4 regions of the Lawsonibacter sp. OA9 genome follow, and region 1 is predicted to be linked to each of the others. Evidence: a T-box and tRNA genes for the amino acid it is inferred to sense, from the RefSeq annotation. Region 1 holds a T-box; the other regions hold tRNA genes.
What was found. A T-box is a leader RNA that pairs with one kind of tRNA and senses whether it is charged. The one in region 1 lies ahead of ileS (isoleucine--tRNA ligase), so its partner is inferred to be a tRNA-Ile.
Positions count from the first base shown of each region.

Region 2: it has a tRNA-Ile gene. The T-box ahead of ileS (isoleucine--tRNA ligase) is inferred to sense a tRNA for this amino acid. The anticodon was not compared.
Region 3: it has a tRNA-Ile gene. The T-box ahead of ileS (isoleucine--tRNA ligase) is inferred to sense a tRNA for this amino acid. The anticodon was not compared.
Region 4: it has a tRNA-Ile gene. The T-box ahead of ileS (isoleucine--tRNA ligase) is inferred to sense a tRNA for this amino acid. The anticodon was not compared.

Region 1 covers NZ_JAKNTI010000022.1:22,294-24,489, forward strand. The annotation lists gene ileS (isoleucine--tRNA ligase) at 1-1,186, opposite strand, end outside; T-box leader at 1,509-1,758, opposite strand; gene glf (UDP-galactopyranose mutase) at 1,939-2,196, shown strand, end outside.
Region 2 covers NZ_JAKNTI010000022.1:2,342,877-2,345,072, reverse strand. The annotation lists rRNA gene MCG44_RS12610 (16S ribosomal RNA) at 1-826, shown strand, start outside; tRNA gene MCG44_RS12605 (tRNA-Ile) at 950-1,026, shown strand; tRNA gene MCG44_RS12600 (tRNA-Ala) at 1,052-1,127, shown strand; rRNA gene MCG44_RS12595 (23S ribosomal RNA) at 1,385-2,196, shown strand, end outside.
Region 3 covers NZ_JAKNTI010000022.1:2,648,486-2,650,681, reverse strand. The annotation lists rRNA gene MCG44_RS14065 (16S ribosomal RNA) at 1-1,163, shown strand, start outside; tRNA gene MCG44_RS14060 (tRNA-Ile) at 1,287-1,363, shown strand; tRNA gene MCG44_RS14055 (tRNA-Ala) at 1,389-1,464, shown strand; rRNA gene MCG44_RS14050 (23S ribosomal RNA) at 1,722-2,196, shown strand, end outside.
Region 4 covers NZ_JAKNTI010000028.1:3,601-5,796, reverse strand. The annotation lists partial or broken rRNA gene MCG44_RS14710 (23S ribosomal RNA) at 1-351, opposite strand, end outside; tRNA gene MCG44_RS14705 (tRNA-Ala) at 651-723, opposite strand; tRNA gene MCG44_RS14700 (tRNA-Ile) at 881-954, opposite strand; rRNA gene rrf (5S ribosomal RNA) at 1,048-1,165, opposite strand; rRNA gene MCG44_RS14690 (16S ribosomal RNA) at 1,455-2,196, opposite strand, start outside.

The sequences.
Region 1 (2,196 bases):
CGATGTCCTCGCTGGCGAAGAGGGCGCCGCTCTCCTTCATATCGGCCAGAATGACGGGATTGGACTCCTCGGTCTTCATGCCGGCGTATTTTCCAGCGTAATCGGTGTGGCGGCCCCGGTCGTCCACGGGCACCACCATCTCGATTTTGTAGCGTTTGCAGGTCTCGTAGTCGTCTGCGCCAAAGCCGGGGGCGGTGTGAACACAGCCGGTGCCTGAGTCCATAGTGACATACTCGGCGGTGCAGAGCTGGCTGGTCTTGTCCAGGAAGGGATGCTGGGCCAGCATATACTCAAAGTCAGCGCCCTTGAACTGCTTGACGATCTCATAATTCTCAAAGCCGCCGATCTTCATCACCTTGGCGCACAGGGCCTCGGCCATAATATACATTTCGCCGTTGTCCGCCTTTACCAGCACATAGCTCTCCCGGGGGTGAACAGCGATGGCCAGGTTGCCAGGCAGGGTCCAGATGGTGGTGGTCCAGATCACAAAGTACATTTTGGACAGATCGCCGTACTGACTGAGCTTGCCCAGATCGTCCCTGACCTGGAATTTGACATATACGGTGGTACAGGGGTCGTCCTGATACTCAATCTCCGCTTCGGCCAGGGCGGTCTCATCCTTGGGGCACCAGTACACAGGCTTCAGGCCCTTATAGATGTAGCCTTTCTTGTACATCTCGCCAAAAACCTTGACCTCCTCTGCCTCGAAGCCGGGGTCCATTGTGAGGTAGGGGTTCTCCCAGTCCCCCACCACGCCCAGCCGCTTAAAGCCCTCCCGCTGGATATTCACATACTTCTGGGCGTAGTCGTGACAGGCGGTGCGGAATTCGGGGACGCTCATCTGCTTGCGGTTGAGTTTCTGCTCCTTGATGATAGCGGACTCGATGGGCATACCGTGGTTGTCCCAGCCGGGGATATAGGGGGTGTAGCGGCCCCGCATGGCCGCGGCCCGGACCATGAAGTCCTTGATGGACTTGTTCAGAGCGTGGCCCATATGCAGGTTGCCGTTGGAGAAGGGAGGGCCGTCATGAAGGGAGAACAGGGGCTTGCCCTCGTTCTTCTTCAGCAGCTCGTGATACAGGTCCAGCTTCTCCCAGCCCTCCAGCATACCGGGCTCCCGGGCGGGCAGTCCGGCCCGCATGGGGAAATCGGTCTTGGGCAGGTTGATGGTCTTGTTGTAGTCCATTGGTTTGCTTCCTCCTATTTCAGGTCTTTTTTAGACTTTTCTATCAGATTACATGGGAATGTGACTAAGCCGCAGTGCCGGCAGAGCATCGTATGGGGAAATTGGGGAAACGGGTCCCGGGTAAACATACTGGTGGTATCGTCACCGTGGGGCCCCAGCTCCACCACGTCCGTCGGACCGCGGAAAAACCGTAATTCCTGTTGAGTCCAGAAGGGGTATTTTTAGGTGTGCATCGTCCCCTCCTCCATAGGGCGTCCACATTGGGGGCAGTTCATAGAAGCCGCTCCTTTCAAAAAAGAAAACGCCTCTGTCCCCCGAAAGAGACAAAGGCGAAACATCCTCTGCGGTACCACTCTTCTTGCCGCGGGAAAAGACCACGGCCACTCAAGCCTGCCTGGTAACGGGGGCGTCCGGAGGCGCTTACTGTCAGGGAAGCCTGATCTCACAGCGCTTCCCGGTTCGGCCCTCTGCTCCAAGGTGATTTTCCCCTCCCCCTCCTGTCCGCCTCGCACCGGACCGGCGGCTCTCTGTACCATTCAGGGGTGGATACTCGTCCTTTTCATCGCGTGTTTCTATATGCAGTTGATATCTTATCTGCTTTTTCGGGGAATGTCAAGGGGGATGGAACAGCATATTACGCTTATTTTATCCAATCTTCAAGGAATTTTAATTTCCTTTTCCGGGAAAGTGTGATATGATACAAAGGAACATCTATAACGGCCAGCAGGCCGGAAAACGAGGTGGGATCGAGCTTGGAGGAGAAATTTGACGTTCTGGCCGTGGGAGCGGGCTATGCCGGCGCCGTGGCCGCCCGCGCTTTGGCGGATCAGGGGAAACGGGTCCTGGTGCTGGAGCGGAGGGACCACATTGGCGGCAATGCCTATGACCGTCCGGACCAGGCGGGGGTGCTGATCCACCAATACGGCCCCCATATCTTCCACACCAATGACAAACAGGTCTTTGACTGGCTTTCCCGGTTCACCCGGTGGCGGGACTACCAGCACCGGGTG
Region 2 (2,196 bases), 2.3 Mb from region 1:
GGAACACCAGTGGCGAAGGCGGTCTGCTGGACAGCAACTGACGCTGAGGCGCGAAAGCGTGGGGAGCAAACAGGATTAGATACCCTGGTAGTCCACGCTGTAAACGATGGATACTAGGTGTGGGGGGTCTGACCCCCTCCGTGCCGCAGTTAACACAATAAGTATCCCACCTGGGGAGTACGATCGCAAGGTTGAAACTCAAAGGAATTGACGGGGGCCCGCACAAGCGGTGGAGTATGTGGTTTAATTCGAAGCAACGCGAAGAACCTTACCAGGGCTTGACATCCCGGTGACCGGTGTAGAGATACACCTTCTTCTTCGGAAGCACCGGTGACAGGTGGTGCATGGTTGTCGTCAGCTCGTGTCGTGAGATGTTGGGTTAAGTCCCGCAACGAGCGCAACCCTTATTGTTAGTTGCTACGCAAGAGCACTCTAGCGAGACTGCCGTTGACAAAACGGAGGAAGGTGGGGACGACGTCAAATCATCATGCCCCTTATGTCCTGGGCCACACACGTACTACAATGGTGGTCAACAGAGGGAAGCAAGACCGCGAGGTGGAGCAAACCCCTAAAAGCCATCCCAGTTCGGATTGCAGGCTGCAACTCGCCTGTATGAAGTTGGAATCGCTAGTAATCGCGGATCAGCATGCCGCGGTGAATACGTTCCCGGGCCTTGTACACACCGCCCGTCACACCATGAGAGTCGGGAACACCCGAAGTCCGTAGCCTAACCGCAAGGGGGGCGCGGCCGAAGGTGGGTTCGATAATTGGGGTGAAGTCGTAACAAGGTAGCCGTATCGGAAGGTGCGGCTGGATCACCTCCTTTCTAAGGAGAGTTCAAAAGCCGATAGGTTTTTGTAACGTCCTAAGGTCAGACGTCTGTGCAAAGTAGGGGTCACGTTGTTTAATTTAGAGGGCGCACGCCGTAAGGGGAGCGGTGGGGGCTCACGGGCCCATAGCTCAGCTGGCTAGAGCGCACGACTGATAATCGTGAGGTCGGTGGTTCGAGTCCACTTGGGCCCACCACCAAAAGCTGAGGGCACCCGGATAAGGGGGTTTAGCTCAGTTGGTAGAGCACCTGCTTTGCAAGCAGGGGGTCACCGGTTCGAGTCCGATAACCTCCACCACAAGATCAAATCGAAGTGTTTACCCAAGAGGGTGAGCATTTCGATCTGACCTTGAAAAGGGTCGGAGAACTGCACCTTGAAAACTGAACAGTGAAGCAAGCAAGAAATTGCGAGCAAGCAACAGAGAGGTAACAAAGTAAAATTTGTGGGCTTTTTAAGGAATTAAAAGGGTAACAAATACTACAATGAAACTGAATCTGAGGCCTGCATAATTCTTATAGAACCAAGAGAACAGCTTGAAAAGGTTGTTCTACGAAGGTCAAGCTAATAAGAGCGCAAGGGGAATGCCTTGGCATCAAGAGCCGAAGAAGGACGTGACAAGCTGCGATAAGCCTGGGGGAGCTGCACATAAGCTTCGATCCCAGGATTTCCGAATGGGGAAACCCGGCAGAGCAATACTCTGTCAGCCTGCGTTGAATCAAATAGGCGTAGGCGGGGAACCGCCTGAACTGAAACATCTAAGTAGGGCGAGGAAGAGAAATCAACAGAGATTCCGCAAGTAGTGGCGAGCGAACGCGGAAGAGGGCAAACCGAAGGATTTATCCTTCGGGGTTGTGGACTGACACAACGGATTGATAGGCTAGCTGAACGGTATGGGAAGGCCGACCACAGCGGGTGATAGTCCCGTAAGCGAAAGCTGAGTCGATTTAGTCAGGATCCAGAGTACCGCAGGACACGTGAAACCCTGTGGGAAACTGGGGGGACCACCCTCCAACCCTAAATACTACTTGATGACCGATAGAGGAGCAGTACCGTGAGGGAAAGGTGAAAAGGACCCCGGGAGGGGAGTGAAAGAGAACCTGAAACCTTGTGCTTACAAGCACTCAAAGCACGTTAAAGTGTGATGAGGTACTTTTTGTAGAACGGTCCGGCGAGTTATTGTACGTGGCAAGCTTAAGGTGTTCAGCACCGGAGGCGAAGCGAGAGCGAGTCTGAATAGGGCGTATAAAGTCGCGTGCAATAGACCCGAAACCAGGTGACCTATCCATGAGCAGGTTGAAGTGGGGGTAAAACCCCATGGAGGACCGAACCGACCCCCGTTGCAATGGTGGCGGATGACTTGTGGATA
Region 3 (2,196 bases), 2.6 Mb from region 1:
GCAGTGGGGAATATTGGGCAATGGGCGCAAGCCTGACCCAGCAACGCCGCGTGAAGGAAGAAGGCTTTCGGGTTGTAAACTTCTTTTCTCAGGGACGAAGCAAGTGACGGTACCTGAGGAATAAGCCACGGCTAACTACGTGCCAGCAGCCGCGGTAATACGTAGGTGGCGAGCGTTATCCGGATTTACTGGGTGTAAAGGGCGTGTAGGCGGGACTGCAAGTCAGATGTGAAAACCATGGGCTCAACCTGTGGCCTGCATTTGAAACTGTAGTTCTTGAGTACTGGAGAGGCAGACGGAATTCCTAGTGTAGCGGTGAAATGCGTAGATATTAGGAGGAACACCAGTGGCGAAGGCGGTCTGCTGGACAGCAACTGACGCTGAGGCGCGAAAGCGTGGGGAGCAAACAGGATTAGATACCCTGGTAGTCCACGCTGTAAACGATGGATACTAGGTGTGGGGGGTCTGACCCCCTCCGTGCCGCAGTTAACACAATAAGTATCCCACCTGGGGAGTACGATCGCAAGGTTGAAACTCAAAGGAATTGACGGGGGCCCGCACAAGCGGTGGAGTATGTGGTTTAATTCGAAGCAACGCGAAGAACCTTACCAGGGCTTGACATCCCGGTGACCGGTGTAGAGATACACCTTCTTCTTCGGAAGCACCGGTGACAGGTGGTGCATGGTTGTCGTCAGCTCGTGTCGTGAGATGTTGGGTTAAGTCCCGCAACGAGCGCAACCCTTATTGTTAGTTGCTACGCAAGAGCACTCTAGCGAGACTGCCGTTGACAAAACGGAGGAAGGTGGGGACGACGTCAAATCATCATGCCCCTTATGTCCTGGGCCACACACGTACTACAATGGTGGTCAACAGAGGGAAGCAAGACCGCGAGGTGGAGCAAACCCCTAAAAGCCATCCCAGTTCGGATTGCAGGCTGCAACTCGCCTGTATGAAGTTGGAATCGCTAGTAATCGCGGATCAGCATGCCGCGGTGAATACGTTCCCGGGCCTTGTACACACCGCCCGTCACACCATGAGAGTCGGGAACACCCGAAGTCCGTAGCCTAACCGCAAGGGGGGCGCGGCCGAAGGTGGGTTCGATAATTGGGGTGAAGTCGTAACAAGGTAGCCGTATCGGAAGGTGCGGCTGGATCACCTCCTTTCTAAGGAGAGTTCAAAAGCCGATAGGTTTTTGTAACGTCCTAAGGTCAGACGTCTGTGCAAAGTAGGGGTCACGTTGTTTAATTTAGAGGGCGCACGCCGTAAGGGGAGCGGTGGGGGCTCACGGGCCCATAGCTCAGCTGGCTAGAGCGCACGACTGATAATCGTGAGGTCGGTGGTTCGAGTCCACTTGGGCCCACCACCAAAAGCTGAGGGCACCCGGATAAGGGGGTTTAGCTCAGTTGGTAGAGCACCTGCTTTGCAAGCAGGGGGTCACCGGTTCGAGTCCGATAACCTCCACCACAAGATCAAATCGAAGTGTTTACCCAAGAGGGTGAGCATTTCGATCTGACCTTGAAAAGGGTCGGAGAACTGCACCTTGAAAACTGAACAGTGAAGCAAGCAAGAAATTGCGAGCAAGCAACAGAGAGGTAACAAAGTAAAATTTGTGGACTTTTTAAGGAATTAAAAGGGTAACAAATACTACAATGAAACTGAATCTGAGGCCTGCATAATTCTTATAGAACCAAGAGAACAGCTTGAAAAGGTTGTTCTACGAAGGTCAAGCTAATAAGAGCGCAAGGGGAATGCCTTGGCATCAAGAGCCGAAGAAGGACGTGACAAGCTGCGATAAGCCTGGGGGAGCTGCACATAAGCTTCGATCCCAGGATTTCCGAATGGGGAAACCCGGCAGAGCAATACTCTGTCAGCCTGCGTTGAATCAAATAGGCGTAGGCGGGGAACCGCCTGAACTGAAACATCTAAGTAGGGCGAGGAAGAGAAATCAACAGAGATTCCGCAAGTAGTGGCGAGCGAACGCGGAAGAGGGCAAACCGAAGGATTTATCCTTCGGGGTTGTGGACTGACACAACGGATTGATAGGCTAGCTGAACGGTATGGGAAGGCCGACCACAGCGGGTGATAGTCCCGTAAGCGAAAGCTGAGTCGATTTAGTCAGGATCCAGAGTACCGCAGGACACGTGAAACCCTGTGGGAAACTGGGGGGACCACCCTCCAACCCTAAATACTACTTGA
Region 4 (2,196 bases), on a different contig from region 1:
GGCTGGCTTTCCCAAAACCATTCTACTAGCATTGAAGTCACTTTCTGCAGTCCGTAACCCCAGCATGCACGCATGCTGGTTTAGGCTCCTTCCATTTCGCTCGCCGCTACTTTGGAAATCGATGTTTCTTTCTTTTCCTCCGGGTACTTAGATGTTTCAGTTCCCCGGGTTCCCCTCCATACGTTATGAATTGGCGTATGGATACATACCGTTTGGGTATGCAGGTTTCCCCATTCAGAGATCTCCGGATCGTAGGATATTTGCTCCTCCCCGAAGCTTTTCGCAGCTTATCACGTCTTTCATCGGCTCTTAGTGCCAAGGCATCCACCCTGCGCTCTTTCTTGTTTGACCTTCCTGCTCCAATAGCGTTTGGAACAGTCGGTACTTGCGATGCTTTCGCATCGAGCGTTTCGTTTCATTGCGTTTACAATGTTTGATTCACCACATGCATCTCTGCCTGTGGTTCCTCGGATGTCTTTTCCTATCTCTAACGTTTCTTGCTTATCAGCTTCGCTGATAAGAGATGTTATCAATATAGATATTTTCGTATATGCGGTTTTCAAGGTACATACTGCGACAATCAGATTCCTGATGGAGACACATGGAAGCTTGCTTCCATCTGCTTTGTTCCGGTATGTTTCCATACCGAATGGAGATGGAGGGATTCGAACCCTTGACCCCCTGCTTGCAAGGCAGGTGCTCTCCCAACTGAGCTACACCCCCATGGGTCTTATTTATTATTGCTTTTTCAAATGGATTTTTCCTGTTTTAGGAAGTTTCACCTAATGGGCTTAAGTGGGCCTTTCCTCCTCTATTGAGAAGTTTCCACTTAATGGGCTTAAGTGGGCCTTTCCTCCTCTACCGAGAAGTTTCCACTTAATGGGCTTAAGTGGACTCGAACCACCGACCTCACGCTTATCAGGCGTGCGCTCTAACCAGCTGAGCTATAAGCCCTTTTTTCGGAAGTTCGCTTCACTTCGTTTTGCGAACGACCTGAAAAACTAAATTCATCCTTCGCTCTCGCTCGGATTCATTAACTTTTTTATGGTCTGGCAGCCACCTACTCTCCCACACCGTCACCAGTGCAGTACCATCGGCCGCTTAAGTCTTAACCATCGTGTTCGGGATGGGTACGGGTGTTTCCCCTAAGCGCATCGCCACCAGAAACATTGAACACTTAGCGAGGCCCTTCCGAGCTTAGTGTGAAAGCTGTTCTACGTCAGTGGAACTTCTTCTGCTTACGTTGTGTAGTAAGCTGCTCTTTTTTTCCTCACCAGTGCGTTATCTCTTCGATAACTCAACAGTAAAACACATCTCTTCACCGTGGTCACTAACCTTATGCTTCGCTTTCGCTCGCATTCGCTAAGTGTCCAGGCGGGCTTTCGCACTAGATTCGACCTTCGCCTTCCGGCTCGTTCTCATCAAATGCTCAATGCCTACTTCTTCTTCCTTAGAAAGGAGGTGATCCAGCCGCACCTTCCGATACGGCTACCTTGTTACGACTTCACCCCAGTTATCGGCTCCACCTTCGACTGCTCCCTCCTTACGGTTGGGTCACAGGCTTCGGGCATATCCGACTCCCATGGTGTGACGGGCGGTGTGTACAAGACCCGGGAACGTATTCACCGCGACATTCTGATTCGCGATTACTAGCGATTCCAGCTTCATGTAGTCGAGTTGCAGACTACAATCCGAACTGAGACGTTATTTTTGGGATTTGCTGACACTCGCGTGATCGCTTCCCTTTGTTTACGCCATTGTAGCACGTGTGTAGCCCAAATCATAAGGGGCATGATGATTTGACGTCATCCCCACCTTCCTCCAGGTTATCCCTGGCAGTCTCCCTAGAGTGCCCAACTTCACTTGCTGGCTACTAAGGATAAGGGTTGCGCTCGTTGCGGGACTTAACCCAACATCTCACGACACGAGCTGACGACAACCATGCACCACCTGTCTTAACTGCCCCGTAGGGAAGGCCCCGTTACGGACCGGTCAGTTAGATGTCAAGACTTGGTAAGGTTCTTCGCGTTGCTTCGAATTAAACCACATGCTCCACCGCTTGTGCGGGTCCCCGTCAATTCCTTTGAGTTTCATTCTTGCGAACGTACTCCCCAGGTGGTATACTTATTGCGTTTGCTGCGGCACCGAAGGGCTTTGCCCCCCGACACCTAGTATACATCGTTTACGGCGTGGACT